DNA from 2 places in the Gracilibacillus sp. JCM 18966 genome. Region 1 is predicted to be linked to the other one. Evidence: riboswitches for the same ligand, from Rfam matches in the RefSeq annotation. Region 1 holds a riboswitch; the other holds the start of a gene.

Region 1 (4,714 bases):
TATGGACATCTTCTAGTTCTAATCCGACCTCTACTAGGTAACGATGTAATAATTCCTTCATTTGATCATGCGGTATCCCGAGATTTTCTAGCACAAAACCAAGCTCTTCATCGACATAAGGCATACAAAATTGAGAATCTGGATCTTGAAAGACAAAACCCCAGGAATTTGAGAGCTCTCGTGATGTATATTTAATGGGGATTTCCATCGATTTTGGTACCAACCCTGATAAAATTTTTAATAAAGTCGATTTTCCCGATCCTGAAGGACCAAGGATGAGTACTTTCTCCCCTTTTCGAATGGAGAGAGAGAAATCCTTAAATAAAAAGGATTCCTCTTCAGGAAATTTTACACGTAGTTTTTCGATAGCAATGGTACTCATTCTTTCACCTAATCTCCTCATCTAGCGCTTCGTAATGCTTGTTGGACAATGGTCGAACTAGTCTTGTTACACCCGTTTTTTCTAATGCCTTTACAAGGTAGTATGCAAAGATTCCTGTGATTACGATAGACCCCAATATTCTAGCAAAAACGAGCAAACTCAGATTCCATAAAGCTAATTCCGTGATATACCCATAATAAATATCGAGCCATAAAGAGCCGATTGCCGCACCAACTGCAGCTAAGCACATGACCAAAATATGATAGCTTCGGTAACGGAAAATAGCGAATATTATTTCACAACCAAGACCTTGAACGAGGCCGTATAATAATAATGAAATACCCCATTGACCACCAAATAAGAATTCTCCTTGTGCTGCAGCCAATTCTGCTAACAAAGCGACGCCAGGCTTACGAATAATTAAAAATGCAACGGTTGCCGCCATAAACCACATTCCGTACAGTAATTGATCGATATGTAAGCCTAAAACCGAAACCGCGCTATAGAGCGGTCCCCAGATTTTATATATGACACTGAAGACTAATGCAATAACAACTGTAACAAGAATATCGGTAAGTGTTAGCTTTTTAAACATATTTTCCCTCTTTTCTTCCTATTGATTGCCAGGATTCAAGTTGATAGGCCATCTCCCAGAACATAAGTTCATAACGACTACTTATGACAAAGTGCTGTTTCATTCTTTCTAGATCTGAATCTGTAACGGATAAAGCAATTTCATCTAACCGATTAATTTGTTCCTCCACTGACCGCTTGAACCACTCTCCGCCATAAGTAGAAATCCATTTTTGATAAACAGGATGATCTGGAGTACAATTCTTCAAAACCTCTCCAACCTCATAATAAAGCCAATAACACGGTAGAATAGCTGCAATCACATCCCCTAAATGCCCGTCATATGCTGCTCGATATAAATGAGAGGTGTAGGCATAAGCAGTTGGAGAAGGCTGAAATGCTTTGATCTCTTCCTCCGTAATCCCTAAAATCTCTGTAAATGATTCATGTAACGCATGTTCTGCTTCATAAGTGCTTTGGGCATGTGCGGCCATTCGGTTTGTCGTTTCAAAAGAATTTGCTTTAGCTGCACCGAGTGCTTGAACTTTTGCAAAATGGGATAAATAATAAGCATCCTGTAGGACATAGTACTTAAAGTTCTCTACCGGTAATGTTCCCTCTCCAATTCCTTGGACAAATGGATGCTGGAAGCTCTCCTGCCAAATAGGGTCTACTTCCTTTCTTAGTTTTTCTGAAAATTTCATTTTTCTTCTCCTCCCAGGAAACACAAAAACCACTATCCTACCAAATACGTAAGGATAGTGGTTATACCTGCAGAAAATAACGGATATCGTACCACTTCCCTACGCTGGTATAAACCAGATCAGGTTCTAAGGGTCTTAAAGTAAAACTTTAATCTCAGTCTTTAAAAGACACCCCTAGTGGAATGCGTTTTTATTTAATTCGTGTATAACTATATCAAATTTTTCCAGTTTGTCAAGCTATTCTTTAAATTTGTTTCATTAAGAGAGAATCCATTATTTTCTATTCATCTTTTAAACTTTTTATCTATTGCATCTATGGATAAACTTTGTTATAGTAGTAACCAACATTTAAAACAATTGAATAGTTTGAGAATAGAGGTGCAATGACCATTAGTATGTAATCGGAGGAGATGTCGCCTGTGATGATTACAGAAAGGGGGATTTGCCGAAGTGATTAGGAATGCATCATCTTAGTCACTGGTCCTTCATTTAAGAAATGTCGGGCTGTCATATAGTCGAAGAAGCTATATGGAGGGCTATCTCACGCATCATTATCAAATAACGGTGCAACAATGATACCCTTTCATTGTTGCATTTTTTGCTGTCTAACCTGATAGTAATTAGGCGAAAACTTAATGATCTGTTATTAGTTTTCCAAAAAGGTTTGATGATGGGATAAGCTCTATTCATTTTACGTAGCGAAATTGTTTTAAAAATATGAATAGAGGTGAAGGCTAAAATGAATTTTGGACGTGTCGTAACAGCAATGGTCACACCATTTGATCAAAACGGACAAATTGATTTTAACAAAGCAGAACATTTAATTAATTATTTAATTAGTAATGGAACAGAAGGATTAGTAGTCGCTGGTACTACAGGAGAATCACCAACATTATCCAAAGACGAAATTCTTTCTCTCCTTCAATTTACTGTAAAAGTTGTGAATAAACGGATTCCTGTTATAGCAGGTACTGGTTCGAATAATACACAAGCATCCATCGAGTTAACAAAACAAGCCGAAATGCTAGGTGTCGATGCCGTAATGCTTGTTACTCCGTATTACAACAAGCCATCACAGGCTGGGATGTATGCACACTTTGAAGCTATCGCTAAAGCAACTACCTTACCAGTTATGTTATATAACATTCCAGGACGTTCGAGTGTGAATCTATTACCTGAAACTATTATTGAATTAGCCAAAATCAAAAACATAGTAGCTGTAAAAGAAGCTAGTGGTGATTTAGATGCCATGACGAGAATCATTCATGAAACATCTGAAGATTTTTCTCTTTATAGTGGAGATGATAGTCTAACACTACCAATGCTTGCAATAGGTGGAAGAGGAATTATCTCGGTTTCCTCCCATATTATTGGGAATGAAATGAAGGAGATGATTACACAATATCAAACAGGGAACCCGAAGAAGGCAGCACGTCTACATCAAGAGCTATTACCGATCATGAAAGCATTGTTTAAAGCACCAAATCCCGTACCCGTTAAATCAGCATTAGCCATGCTTGGAATGGATGTTGGCTCCGTAAGACTTCCACTCATACCTTTAGACGAAGAAGAATTGAATACATTACATCAGGATTTACATTATCTGCAAAAGAATTATTTTGTAGGATAAAGGATCTATTGGACATAAAAATACTCCCCTCAAGTAACAGATTTTTTATTTTTAACCTGTCTACTTAAAGGGGAGCATATCATTCATGATTGTGGCTTTTTCGTTTGATTTATTTTTCGATGTAATTGTTTTATCACTTCTGCTAACAAGATTGTTCTAGGTAAGAATGAATCTATTTCTAAATATTCATCCTCACGGTGTGCATTTCCACCCACTGGTCCCAATCCATCAACCGTTGGTATTCCGATCGCCGCAGTAAAAGAAGCATCTGAACCACCACCAGTTTCGGTGTCTGTTATCTTTATGTGAAGCTCATCCCCTACCTTGCGGATAATACGAAGAAGACTTTCGGTTTTCGCCGTTTTCTCCATTGGAGGACGGTTAATCTCCCCTTCTAATCGTACCTTTGTTCCTTCAATATCTGCATGAGAGGTAATGTCTTCTATCTTCTGCTCAATTTGATCCGCTTGCTCCTGTTTTCGAAATCTTACATCAATCTCCGCAGAAGCATGGTCAGATATAGTATTAACAGAGCTACCTCCTTCAATGATCCCGACATTGACATGAATACCTTTCTCTTCATCGGTAATATCATGTAATTGAATAATTTTATGAGCAAGCTCCTCTATCGCACTTCTCCCTTTTTCTGGTTCGATACCAGAATGAGCTGCCTTCCCAAATACCTCCAATGTATAATGAGCCTTCCCTCTTCTAGCTGACACAATAGCACCATTTTTTCGAGCTGGCTCCATCACTAAAGCAAATTTTTTATCCTTGGCATGGGATTCAATCAACGATTTCGAAGTAACTGAACCAATTTCTTCATCACTAGTTAATAATATTTCTACATCATAGAAGGCCTTACTTTTTATTTCCTTCAAAGCTTTCATTGCAAAATAGACAGCAACGAGACTTGCTTTCATGTCAATAACACCAGGTCCATATGCACGGTTGTCTTTCACTAGAAATGGACGCAATTTTGCCGTTCCTTTTTCAAAAACTGTGTCCATATGTGTAATAATTAGGATAGTTGGTTTATGTTGTTGGGAAGCCCTTACAACTAAATGGTTTCCATAATCAGCTTCCGGAAATACATTAACCTCTAGCCCTAAGGCTCGATATAATGTTGCCATTAATGCCCCTATCCTATCCACCCCTGCTTTGTCAGAAGTCCCACTATCTATATTGACCAATTGTTCTAGTAAATAAAGCATATTTTCTTGTTGTTTTTCTAAATAATCGTTCATCCTATACCCTGACTTTCCACTTATAATAAGAAAATAATACTATAACCACTACAAAATTGCTATACTATTCTTAAAATCAATTTATGGAGAGGAAGGTTCATATGGAAATTTACGTGGATGCAGATGCATGCCCTGTTGTGGATACGATATTAGAGGAAGTAATAGGAAAGAATATAAC
Region 2 (4,714 bases), 670 kb from region 1:
TCTACCCTAGTAAACTCATCTAGCGCAGAAAAAGGTTCGTCTAGACAAATAAAGGATTGTGGACTTAATAAGCTTCTAACAAAAGCTACTCGTTGCTGCATCCCGCCAGAAAGCTGATGAGGATAAGCATCAATATAATCATGAAGTCCTGCACGTTTTAACATTTTCTTTGCCTTTCGTTTATCAGGTCTTTCAAAAAGCTCTGCGGCCAATACTACATTTTCAAGAATCGTACGCCACGGAAAAAGGGAAGGACTTTGAGGCATATAGCTAATGGCACCTTTCTTTCCGATAATATTTTCTCCGTTTAAGAGAATGGTTCCTTGATCTGGCTCATACAAGCCTCCAATTAAATGAAAAATCGTACTCTTTCCACTTCCAGATGGACCTAGTAATGACACAAATTCTCCTTCATTTACCACTAGATTCAAATCTTGAATAATGGTATGTGGTTCAAAGCTTTTCGTTAAGTGATTAATTTGTAATGTGCTCAAGCCTACCCCTCCTTTCTCCATTTGATCAAAGCTTTTTCACAGATTAAAATGATCGCAAAAAAGAATAAGCATAATATCATGATAAATAATATCGCTACAAATACTCTATCTGTTCGGAATGAGGAGGATGCTAATGTCATATAAACCCCAATACCTTGATTGGCTCCTAACCATTCTGAGATGACGGCCCCCATCACACTATAGGTTGCTGAAATCTTTAGTCCTGAAAATATAGCAGGCAAAGCGTGTGGTAGCTCTAACTTTCTAAAAATCTGTTGCTTGGTCGCACCTGCCATTTTCATATAATGAATAAGCTCTGGCGAAGTTTGTCTCAATCCATCAATCGTAGCTACTGCAATCGGAAAAAAACACACAAGGATTATAATCAATAGCTTTGGTGTCATGCCAAAACCAAACCAAATCACGAGTAGTGGTGCCAACACTATAATTGGAACATTTTGTGAAAGGATCATAATTGGATATACTGCTTCTCTCACCTTTGGCAACAAATGTAGAATAACCGCTACCGTTAGTCCAACCACTATCCCCATAACCAAACCGAGTATCGTTAGTTGAATTGTTGAGAAGATATGATGACTATAGTTCGGCCAGTTGTTAAGTGCCTCCTGTATAATGACAGTGGGTGCTGGTAGTATCCAATCTGGTATTTGAAAGATTCTCGTCGATAGCTCCCAGATAAAAAGCATTATCGCAATCACTGAGATAGGAAGCCATGATTTTTTTATCATGTGCTTAACACCGTCCTTACTCTGTTATGTTGTTTCCACTACTTTAGTGATATTTCTCTGTTAATTTTTCCATAGACGCCTGATTGTCCGCCCTTGTATAAATTTTAATTTGGGATATGTTGCTCGTACAGCCCATATCTAGCATACGTTGATTCATTTTTTCAATAATCACTAGTAGTGCAGATAGCTCCCCTTCCATTGTTGTTTCTAATGGATTCACTTGGTACTTCACTCCAGCAGCCTCGATTACCTCAATTGCTGCATCTACAAATGGAATCACATCTTCCCCATTTGGTGTTTTCGGGATAATTTGAATACTCACTAATGCATTTGCCATTTTTCTCTCTCCTTTTTATTCAGGTAAAAATTCATTTGTAAACGCTGATTCTACGTCTAGCTCCCTTTCTAATAGACCATTTTCGAACATCCAATCAGAATAATTTCTCCAAACCTCTGGACGTTGTTCTCCCCATCTTGTAGCATCGTCCTGATATTTTGGAGAGAGCCATTCTTGACTTGCTTTTACCAATTCTGGGTCTAAATCGGGTACTTTATCTATTAATATATCTGCTGCTTCAGCTGGATGACTGATAGCATATTGATAACCCTTAGTTACTGCTGCTAACAATGAACGAACCGTTTCAGAATTCTCTTCTAGCATTGTTTCATTTGTTGTGATAACAGGAGTATAGTAATCTAGTTTTTCTGAATAATCGGTTAAGTAGAGCATATCTAGGTCGATACCACGAAGCTCTGCTTCAACACCAGTCCAACCATAGTAAATCCATGCAAAATCTACATCTCGCTCAACTGCAGTAAAAAAGTCGGTATTGCCAATATTCGTAATGGTAACATCATCTACGGATGCACCCTCTTGTTTCATCAAGGAATCGATTACTGCTGATTCCACTGGTGCACCCCAGCCTCCATATGTCTTTTCGGCAAAATCGGCAGGGGATTGGATTCCTTTCTCTACTGGGGCTGCAAAACCAGAAGTATTATGTTGAATAACAGCTGCTATCGATACAATCGGAATATCCTGTACTCTTGCTTCAGTAACCGCCTCCTGTGCACTTATTCCAAAATCGGCCTTCCCTGCAGCTACCGTTTGATCAGCACCTGCTTCACCCGGAAGCACAATATTGACATTTAATCCCTCTTCCTCAAAATAACCCTTTGCTTGGGCGACATATAATCCGGTATGATTTGTATTCGGTGTCCAATCCAAAACAAACGTGACTTCTGTTAAATTCTGTTTGTCTGTTTGAGAAGAGTCTTGGCCACATCCTGTTAACATAAAAAACATACATGCTAAGACAACTAATAGTTTGTTCAATTTGATTTCCCCCTTATGTCGTTTTTAAGGGATACATATAGAAAAAGCGCTCTAGACAGAAGCCTAGAGCGCATATAGATTCATAATTCCATATGTTCCCTACGCTGGTGCTAACCAGATCAGGTTCTAAGGGTCAGTATCTTCCGGATACAATCTCAACTGGCAACACCAGTCCCCCTACATGTCCATATCTTATTGCTATCACATTCATACTTTGACATATTTATCGTAATTATTCAAGTTTTGTGTACTTCATTGGAGATATGAAAAAAACGAGGCATTCTCTCTACTTTAACAAGTACCTAGTTTTTTTTACTTGTTACCTTAAAAAACTTGGTCGATGCTTCTGCTGTGTAGAAATTTTATATCTTCCTAACGTGCAAAAAAAAGCAGACCTTCATTGCTGAAGATCTGCCTTCTACAATTATGATTGAACTATTTTTGAAGCTACTTCCACTACACGAGTTGCTTGGTGCTTCACTGCTGCTTCTACATCCTCCAGCATTTTACCATCTGGAGTTTGTGTGACACTAGTTCCATAAGGGTTTCCGCCTGCCCCATAGATACATTCATTTGTATATCCAGGAGGGACGATGATCGCACCCCAGTGCATCATAGAGGTATATAAATGTAATAAGGTTCCCTCATGACCACCATGCGCATTAGAAGCAGAAGACATGGCTGTTACTACTTTATTCATCGTTTTTCCTGCAGCCCATAATCCGCCTTGTGAATCAATAAATTGCTTCATTTGAGATGGAACATTTCCAAATCTAGTCGGAATACTGAAAATAATCGCATCTGCCCATTCTATATCATCAGAGGTTGCTACAGGGACATGTTGAGTTTCCTCTAAATGCTGTTTCCAAGCTGGATTAGAAGCTACTGCAGCCTCTGGCGCCGTCTCTTGCGCACGCACCACTCTTACCTCAGCATCTGCTGCTTTCACCGCTTCTGCTGCCCAATTAGCAAGTTGATAATTGGTTCCAGTTGAACTATAATAAATTACTGCTACTTTTACCATATCCTAAAACTCCTTCTTTCCTTCCTTTTTGCATGCCTAGTTCAAACTTCTAGGCCTACATAGCATATCAAGTAATTATCTCTAATTCAAGACAATTGCTTATGACTAAGTGGAACTATCCGAACAGGCTTTCAACAAGTAAAGAAATAATAACCATTAGGAAATATTTAAGCATATAATCTTAATATTTCCTAATGGTTAACTTTCATTAATAATGAAGCGCTTGTTCCAAAACCTCTAGATTTCGTTCCATTAATGTGAAATAATTCTCTTCCTTCTCTATATCTTCTTCCGTTAATACAGATAAATTGTGTAATTGGAGTGACTCAATATTAGCTTCATTTTGAATCACCTTTGCAACTTTAGGCTCTACATTTTGCTCAAACAACAAATATTTAATTCCTTTCTCATCAATTTGATGAATAATTTCTTCCAGCTGCTTTTGTGATGGTTCATCGGTTGGTGATAATCCAGAAATCGCAATTTGTTCTATTCCATAGCCTTGTTCCCAATATCCGTATGCAGCATGTGTTACTAGGATTTCTTTGTTGTCAGATTGTTCTAATTGCTCATGGAAGCTTTGATCAAGTGCTGTTAGCCTTTCTTCTAAATCTTGAAAGTTTTCTTCATAGCTTTCCTTTTGTTCAGGTCTAATCTCCACAAGTGCATCCTTAATATTCTCTGCGAGCTGTACCGCTTTTATTGGATCTAACCATACGTGTGGATCCACATCACCATGATCATGGCCTGCATGATCATGCGCCTCTTCGGTTTCGTGGGAGTGTTCGTGGTCATGTCCTTCTTCATCACCATGATCATGTTCATGTTCATGAACATGTTCCTCTAAATCAATCCCCTCTGCTGCTTCTATCATTTTTACATCTTCTCCTTGCAAGGCTTCTTCTATCTCACCTGCGTACGCTTCTAAATTAGCACCATTAAAAACAAATAAGTCCGCAGTAGCAATCTCAACCATCATTTTAGAGGTTGGTTCGAAATTATGCGGATCAGCACCAGCAGGTAATATAGTGGAAACCTCTACGTCATCTCCTCCAATTTCGTCTGCAAAATATGCTAATGGATAAAGTGTTGTATAGATCGACAGACTGTC

What was found. Region 1 has a riboswitch for thiamine pyrophosphate ahead of tenA (thiaminase II). Riboswitches for the same ligand answer to the same signal wherever they lie in the genome.
Region 2: it holds a riboswitch for thiamine pyrophosphate, as region 1 does, so the genes downstream of both, ACZ5N5_RS12475 (ABC transporter substrate-binding protein) here and tenA (thiaminase II) in region 1, are expected to answer to the same signal.

The regions. Positions count from the first base shown of each region.
Region 1 is NZ_AP043883.1:3,271,591-3,276,304, forward strand. It holds gene ACZ5N5_RS15895 (ABC transporter ATP-binding protein) at 1-382, opposite strand, end outside; gene ACZ5N5_RS15900 (ECF transporter S component) at 387-977, opposite strand; gene tenA (thiaminase II) at 970-1,659, opposite strand; TPP riboswitch at 1,739-1,845, opposite strand; lysine riboswitch at 2,025-2,206, shown strand; gene dapA (4-hydroxy-tetrahydrodipicolinate synthase) at 2,399-3,289, shown strand; gene ACZ5N5_RS15915 (M20 family metallopeptidase) at 3,373-4,536, opposite strand; gene ACZ5N5_RS15920 (YaiI/YqxD family protein) at 4,638-4,714, shown strand, end outside.
Region 2 is NZ_AP043883.1:2,599,261-2,603,974, reverse strand. It holds gene ACZ5N5_RS12490 (ABC transporter ATP-binding protein) at 1-494, opposite strand, end outside; gene ACZ5N5_RS12485 (ABC transporter permease) at 497-1,243, opposite strand; gene ACZ5N5_RS12480 (MTH1187 family thiamine-binding protein) at 1,287-1,580, opposite strand; gene ACZ5N5_RS12475 (ABC transporter substrate-binding protein) at 1,596-2,540, opposite strand; TPP riboswitch at 2,659-2,768, opposite strand; gene wrbA (NAD(P)H:quinone oxidoreductase) at 3,004-3,603, opposite strand; gene ACZ5N5_RS12465 (metal ABC transporter solute-binding protein, Zn/Mn family) at 3,812-4,714, opposite strand, start outside.